Regions from separate parts of the Pseudomonas sp. 3A(2025) genome, predicted to be linked through region 2. Evidence: predicted binding sites of a transcription regulator. Region 2 holds the regulator's gene; the other holds the start of a gene.
The links. The regulator LexA, encoded in region 2, represses DNA repair genes until DNA is damaged. The targets are predictions, from matches to a motif close to CTGTNTNNNNANACAG.
Positions count from the first base shown of each region.

Region 1: recN (DNA repair protein RecN) is a predicted target of LexA. The motif match lies at 3,127-3,142, and genes of this name have one in related genera.

Region 1 covers NZ_BAAILM010000113.1:1,003,384-1,010,593, reverse strand. Annotated here, with positions in the region: gene ACYP2A_RS31300 (RnfH family protein) at 1-245, shown strand, start outside; gene ACYP2A_RS31295 (outer membrane protein assembly factor BamE) at 308-841, opposite strand; gene fur (ferric iron uptake transcriptional regulator) at 940-1,347, shown strand; gene recN (DNA repair protein RecN) at 1,430-3,103, opposite strand; gene grpE (nucleotide exchange factor GrpE) at 3,375-3,938, shown strand; gene dnaK (molecular chaperone DnaK) at 4,042-5,958, shown strand; gene dnaJ (molecular chaperone DnaJ) at 6,284-7,210, shown strand, end outside.
Region 2 covers NZ_BAAILM010000031.1:39,142-46,351, reverse strand. Annotated here, with positions in the region: gene nagZ (beta-N-acetylhexosaminidase) at 1-703, opposite strand, end outside; gene ACYP2A_RS11435 (TetR/AcrR family transcriptional regulator) at 791-1,516, opposite strand; gene lexA (transcriptional repressor LexA) at 1,747-2,358, shown strand; gene sulA (SOS-induced cell division inhibitor SulA) at 2,373-2,843, shown strand; gene ACYP2A_RS11420 (hypothetical protein) at 2,862-3,098, opposite strand; gene ACYP2A_RS11415 (DUF6586 family protein) at 3,308-3,829, opposite strand; gene topA (type I DNA topoisomerase) at 3,908-6,520, opposite strand; gene ACYP2A_RS11405 (DUF1653 domain-containing protein) at 6,734-6,970, opposite strand; gene fadA (acetyl-CoA C-acyltransferase FadA) at 7,091-7,210, opposite strand, start outside.

The sequences.
Region 1 (7,210 bases), on a different contig from region 2:
TGCCGGCAGGCAGCACGGTGTATCAGGCGTTGCTGGCGAGCGGGATCGGCCAGTCTTTTCCTGATCTGGATCTGGCGACGTGCCCGGTCGGGATTTTCGGCAAGCTGGTCAGCGATCCGCAGATGCGTATCGTGCAGGCTGGAGAGCGTATCGAAATTTATCGTGCGTTATTGGCCGACCCCAAGGAAATTCGGCGCTTGCGTGCAGCCAGAACGGCGAGGGTGCTGAAAAAGGCCCGGCCCTGACGGGTTGCATTACATGCAGGCACAAAAAAACCCGGCAAGCCGGGCTTTTTTTCGTCGCTGCGTTACCGTGGCGAGGGTTCCAGAGGTTCCTGGACCGGCGCGGGAACGGTTTCGACGCTGTCGACGTCTTTCTGTATCTGGTCGAGCAGCGAGCCTGGACGGGCAGGTTCTTCTGCCTTGGGCTGTGGCTGGTTTTCGACGGGCTGATTCTGGATCGGCACGCTTTCGCCGGTCTTGCCCAGAATGGCTTCATCGCGGCTGACGCCGGGCATGAAGTCACCGGACAGGCTGACCAGTTGATCGTTGCCGTTGAAGATCAGGCTGACCCGTTCCTGCTGGCGTTCACCGCCACCGGGCTGCAGGCTGTACAGATAATCCCAGCGGTCAGAGTGGAAAGTATCGGTCAGCAGAGGGTTGCCCATGATAAACCGTACTTGCCGTCGGGTCATTCCCGGACGCAACTGGTCTATCATGTCTTGCGTGACGACATTTCCCTGTTGGATGTCGATTTTATAAACCCCGGGGAACGAACAACCGGCGAGTGCGAGCAGTCCCACGAGTGTGAAACTGGTTAGCAAGAGCTTGGTGTTTTGCATCGGTGGGCGACTTCCACTATCTTGGCTGGGATAACGTAAACTCCGATCATACCTGCATTAAGAGAAGCTGCGAAGCAGCGTCTGCGAGAAAGCTGACCATGGTTGAAAATAGCGAACTACGAAAAGCAGGACTCAAGGTGACCCTTCCGCGGGTCAAGATCCTTCAAATGCTCGATTCTGCCGAGCAGCGCCACATGAGTGCCGAGGATGTCTACAAGGCGCTGATGGACGCGAGCGAGGATGTCGGTCTGGCCACGGTTTACCGTGTTCTGACCCAGTTCGAGGCGGCAGGGCTCGTCGTGCGTCACAATTTCGACGGCGGTCATGCGGTGTTCGAACTGGCTGACGGTGGCCACCATGACCATATGGTCAACGTGGACTCTGGCGAGGTCATCGAATTCTTCGACGAAGGCATCGAAGCGCTGCAAAAAGCCATTGTTGAGCGGCACGGCTATGAGCTGGTCGACCACAATCTGGTCCTGTACGTGCGCAGCAAGAAAGACTGAGTCTTTCTTTTCGTGCATGGCAAAACGCCCCTTGTCGACTCAGTACGACAAGGGGCGTTTTTGTGCGCCTCGGTTTTTACCCTCAGCTTTTTGACGTGACGATCATCTTTTTCGCATGGGCCAGTGATTCTCTGGTCAGGTCGATGCCGCCCAGCATGCGTGCGACTTCTTCGATGCGTTCGTTCTTGCCGAGCTTGGATACGGCTGTACGCGTGGCGTTGTTGTCGCGGACCTTGTGCACGAACAGGTGTTGATGGCCCTGAGCTGCAACCTGCGGAAGGTGGGTCACGGTCATGACCTGGCCGCGGTCGCCCAGCCTGCGTAACAGTTGACCGACGATTTCAGCGGTCGGGCCGCCAATGCCGACATCCACTTCGTCGAATACCAGTGTCGGTATGCGCGATGTCTGGGCGGTAATGACCTGAATGGCCAGGCTGATGCGTGACAGTTCGCCGCCGGAGGCGACCTTGGCCAGTGGCTTGAGCGGCTGGCCGGGGTTGGCGCTGACCAGCAATTCGACCTGCTCCAGGCCGTAAGGCAGCAACTCGCCACCGGTGTGGGCTTTCAGCTCGATGCTGAAACGGCCGCCCGGCATGCCCAGGCGATGGATTTCCTGCTCGACGGCATGCGCCAGTTCGCCCGACGAACGGTGTCGCAGATCGCTCAATTCCCGCGCTTTTTCCTGATAGTGACGGGCAAAGGCGGCCAGTTCGTTCTGCAGGCGTTCGATGGATTCGTCGTTGGCATTGAGCGTTTCGATTTCGTCCAGCAGCTTCTGGTGCAGGGTCGCCACTTCATTGGGCTGGATGCGGTGCTTGCGTGCCAGGCTATATATAGCGTCCAGACGCTCTTCGATCTGTTGCAGGCGGGCTGGATCGGCGTCGAAGTGATCAAGAAAGCGATTGAGCTCGCCCATGGCTTCTTCAACCTGAATCTGCGCGCTGGACAGCAGTTCGGTGGCCTCGTTAAGAGCGGTCGAGCTGTTGCTGACGCCGGACAGACGGTTGAGGCTGTTGGTCAGGGCATGCAGGACGTTGCCCGAATCGCTCTCGCTGCATTGCTCGATCACCTGGCGGCAGATGCCGAGCAGGCTTTCGGCGTTGGTCAGGGCCTTGTGGTCCTGCTCAAGGTTTTCCAGCTCGTTTTCGCCCAGGCTCAGGCTTTCCAGCTCTTCGAGTTGATAGCTGAGCAATTGGTGGCGGGCGCGTTGTTCGTCGCCGGAATTGGAGAGGCGCTCCAGTTCCTGGCGGGTCTGGCGCCAGCGTTGCGACGCCAGTTGCACCTGGCGGGCCAGGTCGGTGGCGCCGGCGTATTCGTCGAGCAGGCGGCGATGGGTCTCGGCCTTGAGCAGCGATTGATGCTCGTGCTGGCTGTGAATGTCGATCATCAATTCGCCCAGCGCCTTCAGGTCGCCCTGCGGGCAGGGCGTGCCATTGATATAGGCGCGCGAGCGGCCTTCGGCAGTGATGACCCGGCGCAGGATGCACGGACCCTCGCTGTCCAGGTCATGCTCGGCGAGCCAGGCCCGGGCTTCTGGAATGTCGGCAAGGTCGAAGGTGGCCAGAATATCGGCCTTGTCGGCTCCCGGCCGGACCACGCCACTGTCGGCCCGGTCGCCCAGGGTCAGGCCCAGGGCGTCGAGCATGATCGACTTGCCGGCACCGGTTTCGCCCGTGATGACGCTCATCCCTCGATCGAGTTCGAGGTCGAGGTGCTCGACGATGGCGTAATTGTGTACGGAAAGGTGGACCAGCATGAGGTGGCTCCGAGATGGCTCTTCTGGTTATTTATACAGTGTTTTGTTTGCGCCTGACAATGCCTGCCTTTAGCTCGATTTGATTGGGTTTTTTGAATTTTTAGTTGTTTTGGTAATTTAACTGCGCGATTGCCCGGGTTTCTGCTGCGAAATTTTTCAATACAAACCTCAACTTCCCGCATGCCTGCCCCTTGAAGCCAGAAATTCCGTTCCCATATAGGGGGACAGAAGCGCGAGCTGGGTTCGCGGACGTTTTTGAAAGGAGAGATCTATGGCTGACGAACAGAATCTGGATACGCAGGCTCAGGACCAGGCTGCACAATCGGCAGCAGGTGAAGATCTGGCAGTGCGCGTGCAAGTGCTCGAAGAGCAACTGGCTACCGCGCAAGACCAGTCTCTGCGCGTGGCTGCGGATCTGCAGAATGTCCGCCGCCGTGCCGAGCAGGATGTAGAAAAGGCGCACAAGTTTGCGCTGGAAAAATTTGCCGGCGACTTGCTGCCGATCATCGACAGCCTGGAGCGCGGGCTCGATCTGTCCAGCCCGGACGATCAAAGTATCCGTCCGATGCGCGAAGGCATCGAGCTGACGCTGAAAATGTTCCAGGACACGCTCAAGCGTTACCAGCTCGAAGCGGTCGATCCGCATGGTCAGCCGTTCAACGCTGATCAGCACCAGGCCATGGCGCTGGAAGAAAATGCCAACGTCGAGCCCAACACCGTGCTCAAAGTGTTTCAGAAGGGCTATCAGCTCAATGGTCGTCTGCTGCGCCCGGCCATGGTCGTGGTCAGCAAGGCACCTTCGCCTGCCAAACCGTCGATTGACGAGCAGGCTTGAAATCGGCAGACCAGCCCCCATTTAAAGGTCAAGCGTTAAAAGTGCTACCGCAATCTGTGAACCCGGTTGCGGCAACCCTACACAAGTTTCTGGAGAGTTAAAGATGGGCAGAATTATCGGTATCGACCTGGGGACCACCAACTCCTGCGTTTCGATTCTGGAAGGCGGTAACGTCAAGGTTATCGAAAACGCCGAAGGCGCGCGTACCACGCCGTCGATCATTGCGTACGCCAACGATGGCGAAATCCTGGTCGGTCAGTCGGCCAAGCGTCAGGCGGTGACCAACCCGCACAACACGCTGTACGCAGTAAAGCGTCTGATCGGCCGTCGTTTCGACGAAGAAGTCGTTCAAAAAGACATCCAGATGGTGCCTTACAAGATTTCCAGGGCTGACAACGGTGATGCCTGGGTCGAGGTCAATGGCCAGAAAATGGCTCCTCCTCAGATTTCCGCTGAAATCCTGAAAAAGATGAAGAAGACCGCCGAAGACTACCTCGGCGAGACCGTCACTGAAGCGGTCATCACCGTTCCGGCCTACTTCAACGACAGCCAGCGTCAGGCGACCAAAGACGCCGGCCGTATCGCTGGCCTGGACGTAAAACGCATCATCAACGAACCGACCGCAGCCGCTCTGGCTTACGGTATGGACAAGGCCAAGGGCGATCACACCGTGATCGTTTATGACCTGGGTGGCGGTACCTTCGACGTTTCGGTCATCGAAATTGCCGAAGTCGACGGCGAGCACCAGTTCGAAGTGCTGGCAACCAACGGTGACACGTTCCTGGGTGGTGAAGACTTCGACATCCGTCTGATCGACTACCTCGTTGACGAATTCAAGAAAGAAAGCGGTATCAACCTCAAGGGTGATCCGCTGGCCATGCAGCGTCTGAAAGAAGCTGCCGAGAAAGCCAAGATCGAGCTGTCCTCCAGCCTGCAGACCGACGTCAACCTGCCGTACATCACTGCAGATGCGACCGGTCCCAAGCACTTGAACGTGAAAATCTCCCGTTCCAAGCTGGAATCGCTGGTTGAAGACCTGGTCAAGCGCACCATCGAGCCTTGCCGCGTTGCGCTGAAAGATGCCGGTATCGACATCGGCGCGATCAACGACGTGATCCTGGTCGGCGGTCAGACCCGTATGCCGCTGGTGCAGAAGCTGGTTACCGATTTCTTCGGTAAAGAAGCGCGTAAAGACGTCAACCCTGACGAAGCCGTTGCCATGGGTGCTGCCATCCAGGGTGCGGTACTGGCCGGTGACGTCAAAGACGTTCTGCTGCTCGACGTCAGCCCGCTGACCCTGGGTATCGAAACCATGGGTGGCGTGATGACTGCGCTGATCGAGAAGAACACCACGATTCCGACCAAGAAATCCCAGGTGTTCTCCACTGCCGACGACAACCAGAACGCCGTGACCATTCACGTGCTGCAAGGTGAGCGCAAGCAGGCTGGCCAGAACAAGTCCCTGGGCAAGTTCGACCTGGCCGAGATTCCGCCAGCACCACGTGGCGTGCCACAAATCGAAGTGACCTTCGACATCGACGCCAACGGCATCCTGCACGTCGGCGCCAAAGACAAGGCCACCGGCAAGCAGCAGTCCATTGTGATCAAGGCCAACTCCGGTCTGTCCGAGGAAGAAATCCAGCAGATGGTGCGTGACGCCGAAGTCAACGCCGAAGAAGACCGCAAGTTCGAAGAGCTGGCCTCTGCCCGTAACCAGGGTGACGCGCTGGTGCACTCGACTCGCAAGATGATCTCCGACGCGGGCGACAAGGTGACTGCTGAAGAGAAGACGGCTGTGGAAGCTGCGCTGGTAGCCCTGGAAGCCGCTGTCAAAGGCGACGACAAGGCGCTGATCGAAGCCAAGGTCGAAGAGCTGTCGAAGGTTTCGGCGCCAATCGCGCAGAAAATGTACGCCGAGCAGGCTGAAAACCCGGAAGCCGCTGCCAAGCCGGCCGAAGGCGCAGCCAAGCCTGACGACGTCGTCGACGCCGAGTTCGAAGAAGTCAAAGACAACAAGTAAGCGCAGGCTCACTTGCAAGCCGGTTGACCGCAGCATTGCGGTCGCTGGTAGGATGTCGCCGCGCGGGAGCTTGCTCCCGCGTTGGCGTGTCTGGAACAGACGAAATTTTCGGTGTTTGCCATCTACTGGCAAATACCTGGCGGCAAGGGCGCGATGCTCCTGCATCGCGGCCCGTAAAGCCGCTTTCTCGGTCATTTTCGGCCGTTGAACGAAGACCAGGATCGTTGAATTGACGTGAGTTGGGTCCGGGCCTGTATTGGGCTCAACGAGTCTGGCCAGGCTCAGGAGGGTTTGGCCGGACGTCCTCAAGAGTGCGGAAGAAGATATGGCTAAGCGTGACTATTACGAAGTATTGGGGGTTGAGCGAGGCGCCAGTGAGGCAGAGCTGAAAAAGGCCTATCGCCGCCTGGCGATGAAGCATCACCCTGACCGCAACCCGGACGACAAAGCATCCGAAGAGCTGTTCAAGGAGGCCAACGAGGCCTACGAAGTGCTCTCCGATGCCAGCAAGCGTGCAGCCTTCGACCAGTACGGTCATGCCGGCGTAGACCCGAGCATGGGCGGCGGTGGCGGCTTTGGTGCGGGCGGTGCGAATTTCTCCGATATTTTCGGCGATGTGTTCAGCGACTTTTTCGGCGGTGGACGCGGTGGCGGTGGCCGTGGCGGCCCGCAACGCGGTAGCGATCTGCGTTACACCCTGGAGCTGAACCTGGAAGAAGCGGTGCGCGGCACGACCGTGAATATCCGTGTGCCGACGCTGGTCAACTGCAAGCCGTGCGACGGCAGCGGTGCCAAAAAAGGTTCTTCGCCGGTCACTTGCCCGACGTGCGGCGGTATCGGTCAGGTACGCATGCAGCAGGGCTTCTTCTCGGTGCAGCAAACCTGCCCGCGCTGCCATGGCAACGGCAAGATCATCTCCGATCCGTGCGATTCCTGTAATGGTGAAGGCCGTATCGAGGAATACAAGACCCTGTCGGTCAAGGTGCCGCCGGGTGTCGACACCGGCGACCGCATCCGTCTGTCGGGTGAGGGCGAGGCGGGTCCGCACGGTGGCCCTGCTGGCGATCTTTACGTGGTCATCAATGTGCGCGAGCACGCGATCTTCCAGCGTGATGGCAAGCACCTGTTCTGTGAGGTGCCGATCAGCTTTACCGATGCGGCGCTGGGTGGTGAGCTGGAAGTGCCGACCCTCGATGGTCGCGTCAAGCTGAAGATTCCTGAAGGCACCCAGACCGGCAAGCAGTTCCGCCTG
Region 2 (7,210 bases):
ACTCGCCGCGCAGAATGTCTTGCAACCAGCGCCGCGAGAAGCCGGCCGGCTGAGCGTCGACCTGCGGGTAAATGACATGCGCCGGCATCACCGCCGCCAGTTGCTGGCTCAGGCGGGCGAAAGGCACCAGGTCCTGGGCACGAATGCTCTCAAGCGTACGCTCGTCGGTAGGGATGGCCACGTGTGAATCGGCTTCGGCCCAACCGTGCCCCGGAAAGTGCTTGCCGGTAGCCGCCATGCCCGCCTCGTTCATGCCCTGGATAAACGCACCGGCCAATTGCGCGGCACGCTCCGGGTCGCCTTCGAAGGCACGGGTGCCGACCACTGCACTGCGCTGGTGGTCAAGGTCCAGCACCGGAGCAAAGCTCAGGTCCAGGCCCACCGCCAGCACTTCGGCCGCCATCAGCCAGCCGCAATGGCGGGCCAGTGCTGGCGCTTCAGGGCACTCGGCAATCGAGCGCATCGCCGGCAAGCGGGTGAAGCCCTGGCGCAAGCGCTGCACGCGCCCGCCCTCCTGATCGACCGCCAGCAGCAGGTCGGGACGAATCGCACGAATCGACGCACACAGCTCACGCACCTGACGCGGGTGCTCGATATTGCGTGCAAAGATAATCAGGCCACCCACTTCGGGATGGCGCAGGAAATTGCGGTCTTCAGCGGTCAGCCAGGTACCGGCGACGTCGACCATCAAGGAGCCTTGCAGGCCAGAACTCATAAGAAACCTTCATACCATTGCCGTGGATCAGGGCGGCATGGTGCTTGATCCTGAGGCCTGGCGCAATGCAGGCGCTCAGGCCTTGGCGGCGCCTGCCGAGCTGGTAGCGGCGATAGTGGACTTGAGGCGCGGCTTGAGCTGGGCGGCGATCATCGTCGAATCGGTCAGCCCGCTGTCGGCACGCATGCCGGCTGCCAGGAACGGCACCATCAGGCGCATGACCTGCTCGATCGAGGTGTGTACGCCAAAATCGTTTTCGGCAATGGCGCGCAACGCCTTGATACCCGACATGCTGAACGCGGCAGCGCCGAGCATGAAGTGCACACGCCAGAATAGCTCGATGGGCGGGATTCGCGGCGCGGCCTCATTGACCAGCACCATGTAGCGACGAAATACCTTGCCGTAGGTGTCTTCCATATAGCGGCGCAGGTGCCCCTGACTCTGACTGAAGGCCAGGCCCAGCAGACGCATGAAGATCGAAAGGTCGTTACCGCTGCGCGGCTGCACGGCCATGGCCTGCTCGACGAGGATTTCGAGTAGTTCTTCAAGGCTCGGTTTGTGCTCGGGGCGGGTCTGGCGGCGCTCCAGCTCACGGTCGAGACTGGCACAGAATGGCCCGAGAAAACGCGAGAACACGGCCTGAATCAGAGCCTTCTTGGAGCCGAAATGGTAGTTCACGGCCGCCAGGTTGACCGACGCCTTGCTGGTGATCAGCCGCAGCGAAGTCTCGGCAAAGCCGCGCTCGGCAAACAATTGCTCGGCAGCATCAAGAATACGTTCAACGGTTTCCGACTGGGCCATGGCTCTCTGCCTGACAAAACAATCGTTTGAAACATACGTTTCAGGGAGGTAGGTTGTCAAGTAAGCGGTTCATTTTGTGGCCGAACAGTCACGTATTCAAGCGGGTCCGACCAGCGTGTTGCCGCACGTTATATAGACGGCCATCTGGCGAAAAAATAAACAGGATGATTGCCAAGACGCCTTCACTGTATATAATCCCAGTCACTGTACAAGAATCCAGAGCGCCCATCATGATCAAACTGACGCCACGCCAGGCCGAAATCCTGGGCTTCATCAAGCAATGCCTCGAAGACAACGGCTACCCGCCTACCCGTGCGGAAATCGCCCAGAAGCTGGGCTTCAAGTCACCCAACGCCGCCGAAGAGCATCTCAAGGCACTGGCTCGCAAGGGGGCCATCGAGATGACTCCCGGTGCTTCACGGGGTATACGCATCCCAGGCTTCGAAGCCCGCTCCGACGACAACAACAGCCTGCCGGTCATCGGCCGGGTCGCTGCGGGCGCACCTATCCTCGCCCAGCAGCACATTGAAGAGTCGTGCAACATCAACCCGGCCTTTTTCCACCCCAGCGCCAATTACCTGCTGCGTGTCCACGGCATGAGCATGAAGAACGTCGGCATTCTCGACGGCGATCTGCTGGCCGTGCACACCACACGTGAAGCGCGTAACGGGCAGATTGTCGTTGCACGTATCGGTGATGAAGTCACGGTCAAGCGCTTCAAGCGTGAAGGCAGCAAGGTCTGGCTGATTGCCGAGAACCCCGATTTCGCCCCTATCGAAATCGACCTCAAAGAGCAGGAGCTGGTCATCGAAGGCTTGAGCGTCGGCGTGATTCGCCGCTAAGGGAGAACATCACCATGCAGTTCCAATCGGCCCCCAATACCCAATTACACCTGTTCGAGGCGTTCCTGGCGCAGCCTATGCCAACGCCCTTTCAGCAGTTGCCGGTAGCGCTCCAGGAGCCTGCCCAGGAAGTATTCAGCGAATTATCGTTGCGTGGTGCGGCCGGGAACTGCCTGAATCTGTTGGCACCGGTGCTCAGGGAATTGAGCCAGGAGCCAAACGCACGCTGGCTGACTCTGGTCGCACCGCCGGCCAGCCTGACCCAAGCCTGGCTGCGCGATGCAGGATTGAATCGAGAGCGGATTCTGTTGTTGCAGCCCAGTGGCAACCAGAGCACGTTGCAACTGGCCCGCGAAGTCTTGCGCCTGGGGCACAGCCACACGGTGGTGAGCTGGTTCAATCCACTCAGCCCGGCGGCACGTCAGCAATTGACGGCTGCCGCACGCATCGGTGATGCGCAGAGCCTGAATATCCGATTGGGCTGAAGATGATGAAGCAGGGTCTCAATGCAGAACGCGAGGCCCATCTTCTTCTTTCTCCAGCACGCCTTCTGCGAGGCGTCCTGCCATCTGCACGCCTACGCTCAACATGGCCTTGGCGACTTCCACATGCTGACCTTGCAAGAAGACCTTGGCGTCCTCGGAAAAATTCAGAGTGACCAGTGAACCTTCGTCATCGGCGCGGCGCAGCTCGATGCGGCCATCAGGAAGTTCGACAATTTCAAGAAAAGAAGTAGGCATCAGTACAAATACTCCGCGAAAGGCGGACAGTGTAACAGTCCGCACCGTCGCTTACATCACAGGTTTCAGGGTGCCTCTAAAAACGTTGGCGAGGCAGTCAGCGCAAGGCAAAAACAGGCGAGGAAGCGGAGTCTACAGGTTGTAAATGAGCATTCCGAGCCTGTTTTTAACGCAGCGATGGCAACGCAGGTAGTTTTTAGAGGCGCCCTTCAGAACTCGTTCAGGCCTTCGCGAAACCGCACGGCCAGTAATTTAAGCGATTGTCGCCAGCTTTCCAGCTCGTCACGACTCAGTTCCGGCTCAGGCTCATGGTCCAGATTGACCGCCACGATCATCGGCTGAGTGACATCACCCTTGGGCTTGGCAACTTCGCGTGGCGGCTCGAACAACGCACCATAGGCCGCCAATAACCGGGCTACCCAGGTGTGGGAGTTCTGCGCCAGCTCTATCAGCTCGCCCAGCTCAGGAATTGCCACGCTTTCCAGCACCTGCGGGGTCAGCAACTGCTCGGCACGCGGCGCATTGGCCTGGGGCAAGCGATAGTAACCGGCGATTTCATGGCACAAACCCAGCAGCGCACCATATAAATGAAACAGCACCGCCTCACGACCTGCCTGGACTTGCGCCTGGGCATTGATGGCCTGACCTTGTTCGGCCTTGCCCAATGCTTCGAGGGCCAGGCCCGCGAAGTAGATTTTCTGGTTGGTACGGGTGTAACGCTCTTGAGCCATGCTGCTACCTCCCCTGAGTCACAAATGACCGGCACTGACCAGGCCCCTGCCTGAACCCTCAGGCAAGGGCTGAGCCGATCAACGCTTGTCTTCGACCTTCCACGCCTTGCCGTCGTAGAACGCACGCCAGCCAGTGGGTTTGCCTTCTACCTCGGTCTGCACATATTGCTCTTTGGTCTTGCGGCTGTAACGCACAACCGCCGGACGGCCTTCGGCGTCCTTTGCCGGTGCATCGCACAGGAAGTGGTACTTGGGATCGATCTCTTCACGGTGCGGCTGCAGCTCGATTACCAGCGGTGCGCGGGTTTCACGGTTTTTCGGAAACTGGCTGGCAGCCAGGAACAACCCGGAGGCACCGTCGCGCAGGATGTAGGTGTCATCGACCTTTTCGCACTTGAGCTCCGGCATCTTCACCGGGTCCATTTTCGGCGGGGCCGCCTCACCGCTCTTGAGCAACTTGCGGGTGTTCTTGCAGTCAGGATTGGTGCAACCGAAGAACTTGCCGAACCGGCCGGTCTTGAGCTGCATCTCGCTGCCGCACTTGTCGCATTCAAGGCTCGGACCTTCGTAGCCCTTGATGCGATAAGTGCCCTCTTCGATCTCGTAGCCGGTGCAATCGGGGTTATTACCACAGATGTGCAGCTTGTGCTTTTCATCGAGCAGGTAAGCGTCCATCGCCGTGCTGCAGATCGGGCAGCGATGCTTGCCACGCAGTACACGAGATTCCGATTCGCCCTCGTCGTCCTCGGCAATTTCGTCGCCGGGCGTGAGGTTGATGGTCGCCTTGCAGCGCTCCTTGGGCGGCAGGCTGTAGCCCGAGCAGCCGAGGAACACGCCGGTAGACGCTGTACGGATCTGCATCGGACGCCCGCAGGTCTTGCACGGAATATCGGTCATGACCGGCTGGTTGGCGCGCATGCCGCCTTCAGCCGCTTCGGCGACTTCGAGCTTTTTGCGGAAATCACCGTAGAACTCGTCCAGCACATTTTTCCAGTCGCGCTCGCCTTGCGCCACATCGTCGAGGTTCTCTTCCATGCCGGCAGTGAAGCCGTAGTCCATCAGGTTGGAGAAACTCTCGGCCAGGCGCTCGGTAACGATGTCGCCCATTTTCTCTGAATAGAAACGGCGGTTATGCAAGGCAACATAGCCACGGTCCTGGATCGTGGAAATGATCGCCGCATAGGTCGAAGGACGACCGATACCGCGCTTTTCCATCTCTTTGACCAGGCTGGCTTCGGAGAAGCGTGCAGGCGGCTTGGTGAAATGCTGGCTTGGCTCCAGCGCCAGCAGCTCAAGCGCTTCGCCCTCGGCCATGTCGGGCAGCACGCTGTCGTCGCCCGGTTTGGCGATCTGCGGCAGCACCTTGGTGTAACCGTCGAACTTGAGGATGCGGCCCTTGGCGCGCAGCTCGTAATCGCTGGCACTGACGCTGACCGTGGTCGACAGGTACTGCGCCGGTGGCATCTGGCAGGCCACGAACTGGCGCCAGATCAACTCGTAGAGGCGCTCTGCGTCGCGCTCCATGCCGGTCAGCTTGCTCGGATGGGTATTGACATCCGAAGGGCGGATCGCCTCGTGCGCCTCCTGAGCGCCTTCTTTGCTGCTGTAGACGATCGGCGCCTCGGGCAGGTACTTCTTGCCGAATTCACTCTGGATGAAGCTGCGCGCCATCTCGACCGCATCGGCCGACAGGTTGGTCGAGTCGGTACGCATGTACGTGATGTAGCCGGCCTCGTACAGACGCTGGGCCATCATCATGGTCTTCTTCACGCCGAACCCCAGACGGTTGCTCGCAGCCTGCTGCAGGGTCGAGGTGATGAACGGCGCCGACGGCTTGCTGCTGGTCGGCTTGTCTTCACGCTTGACGATGCTGTAGCTGGAGGCCTTGAGGGCGGCGAGCGCGGCAGTGGCCTGGGCTTCATTCAGCGGCTTGAACGCTTCACCCTTGTGGCGGGCAACCTCGAAGCGCACCTGGGCACCTTTGGCGGTGCCGAGATTGGCGTGCACTTCCCAGTATTCTTCAGGATTGAACGCACGAATCTCACGCTCACGCTCGACCACCAGCTTCACGGCGACCGACTGTACGCGACCGGCAGACAGGCCACGGGCAACTTTTTGCCACAACAGCGGCGAGACCATGTAACCCACGACGCGGTCGAGGAAGCGACGTGCCTGCTGGGCATTGACGCGGTCAATGTCCAGCTCGCCCGGCTGGGAGAAGGCTTCCTGAATGGCTTTCTTGGTGATCTCGTTGAAGACCACGCGCTTGAAGCGATCGTCGTCGCCGCCGATGGCTTCGCGCAGGTGCCAGGCAATGGCTTCCCCTTCGCGGTCCAAGTCCGTTGCCAGGTAGATGGTGTCGGCATCCTTGGCCAGCTTGCGCAGCTCTTCGATGACCTTTTCCTTGCCCGGCAGGATCTCGTACTGGGCTTTCCAGCCCTGATCCGGGTCGACGCCCATGCGCGCCACCAGTTGACGGCGGGCCTTTTCCTTCGGACTCAGGGCCGGCGCATCGCCTGCAGCAGCCTTGCCACGCTTGGCAGCCGGCTCTTTGCTGGCACTGGCCGAACCGCTGGTGGGCAAGTCACGGATATGGCCGATACTCGACTTCACCACGTACTGGTTGCCCAAATACTTGTTGATGGTCTTGGCCTTAGCCGGGGATTCCACGATGACCAGCGATTTGCCCATGGATCAGTAAATTCCTGAAAAACGAAAAATGAAATACAGACGCGAACCTGTAAAGGCACCGCTATATATAGTGGCTACAAGGTGAGGTCAAGCACGGGACTGTGCCGCAAAAGCGTTGCCGGGTCGATCACCTGATGCACAAAACCAGCCTTGGCTCGCGCTTTACGCCCATAAAATGGCGACTTTCAAGACAGCCTCATGCGCCCTTTTGACTCACGGCCTCGAGAAAAGACTTTCCTCGGCCTGGACCAAAGCAAAGCGCGGCACAGGCTTGCCGTCAACCTCGACTGTCTCTTCAAACATTGTCAGCGGCCTTACCCACATGCCGTAGTCACCGTACAACGCCTGGTAGAAAACCACGTACTCCTCCGTCTCCGAATGGCGTGCAACGCTGAACACCCGGTATTCGGGGCCTTTGTAGTGGCGATAAAGACCTGGTTGCAACTGCATGGTGCTGTCCTTGAAAAACGGGGCATACACGCCCCTGAAAAAACGTATCCGGAAAATACAGTCTCTGGAAAATACAAAAGCCGGGGCACAAGGCCCCGGCCGGTGTCGGACACGTAAAAATCAGACGCGTTCGAACACTGTAGAGATACCTTGTCCCAGACCGATACACATGGTCGCCACGCCCAGACGGCCCTCACGCTGCTTCATGACATTGAGCAACGTGCCCGAGATCCGCGCACC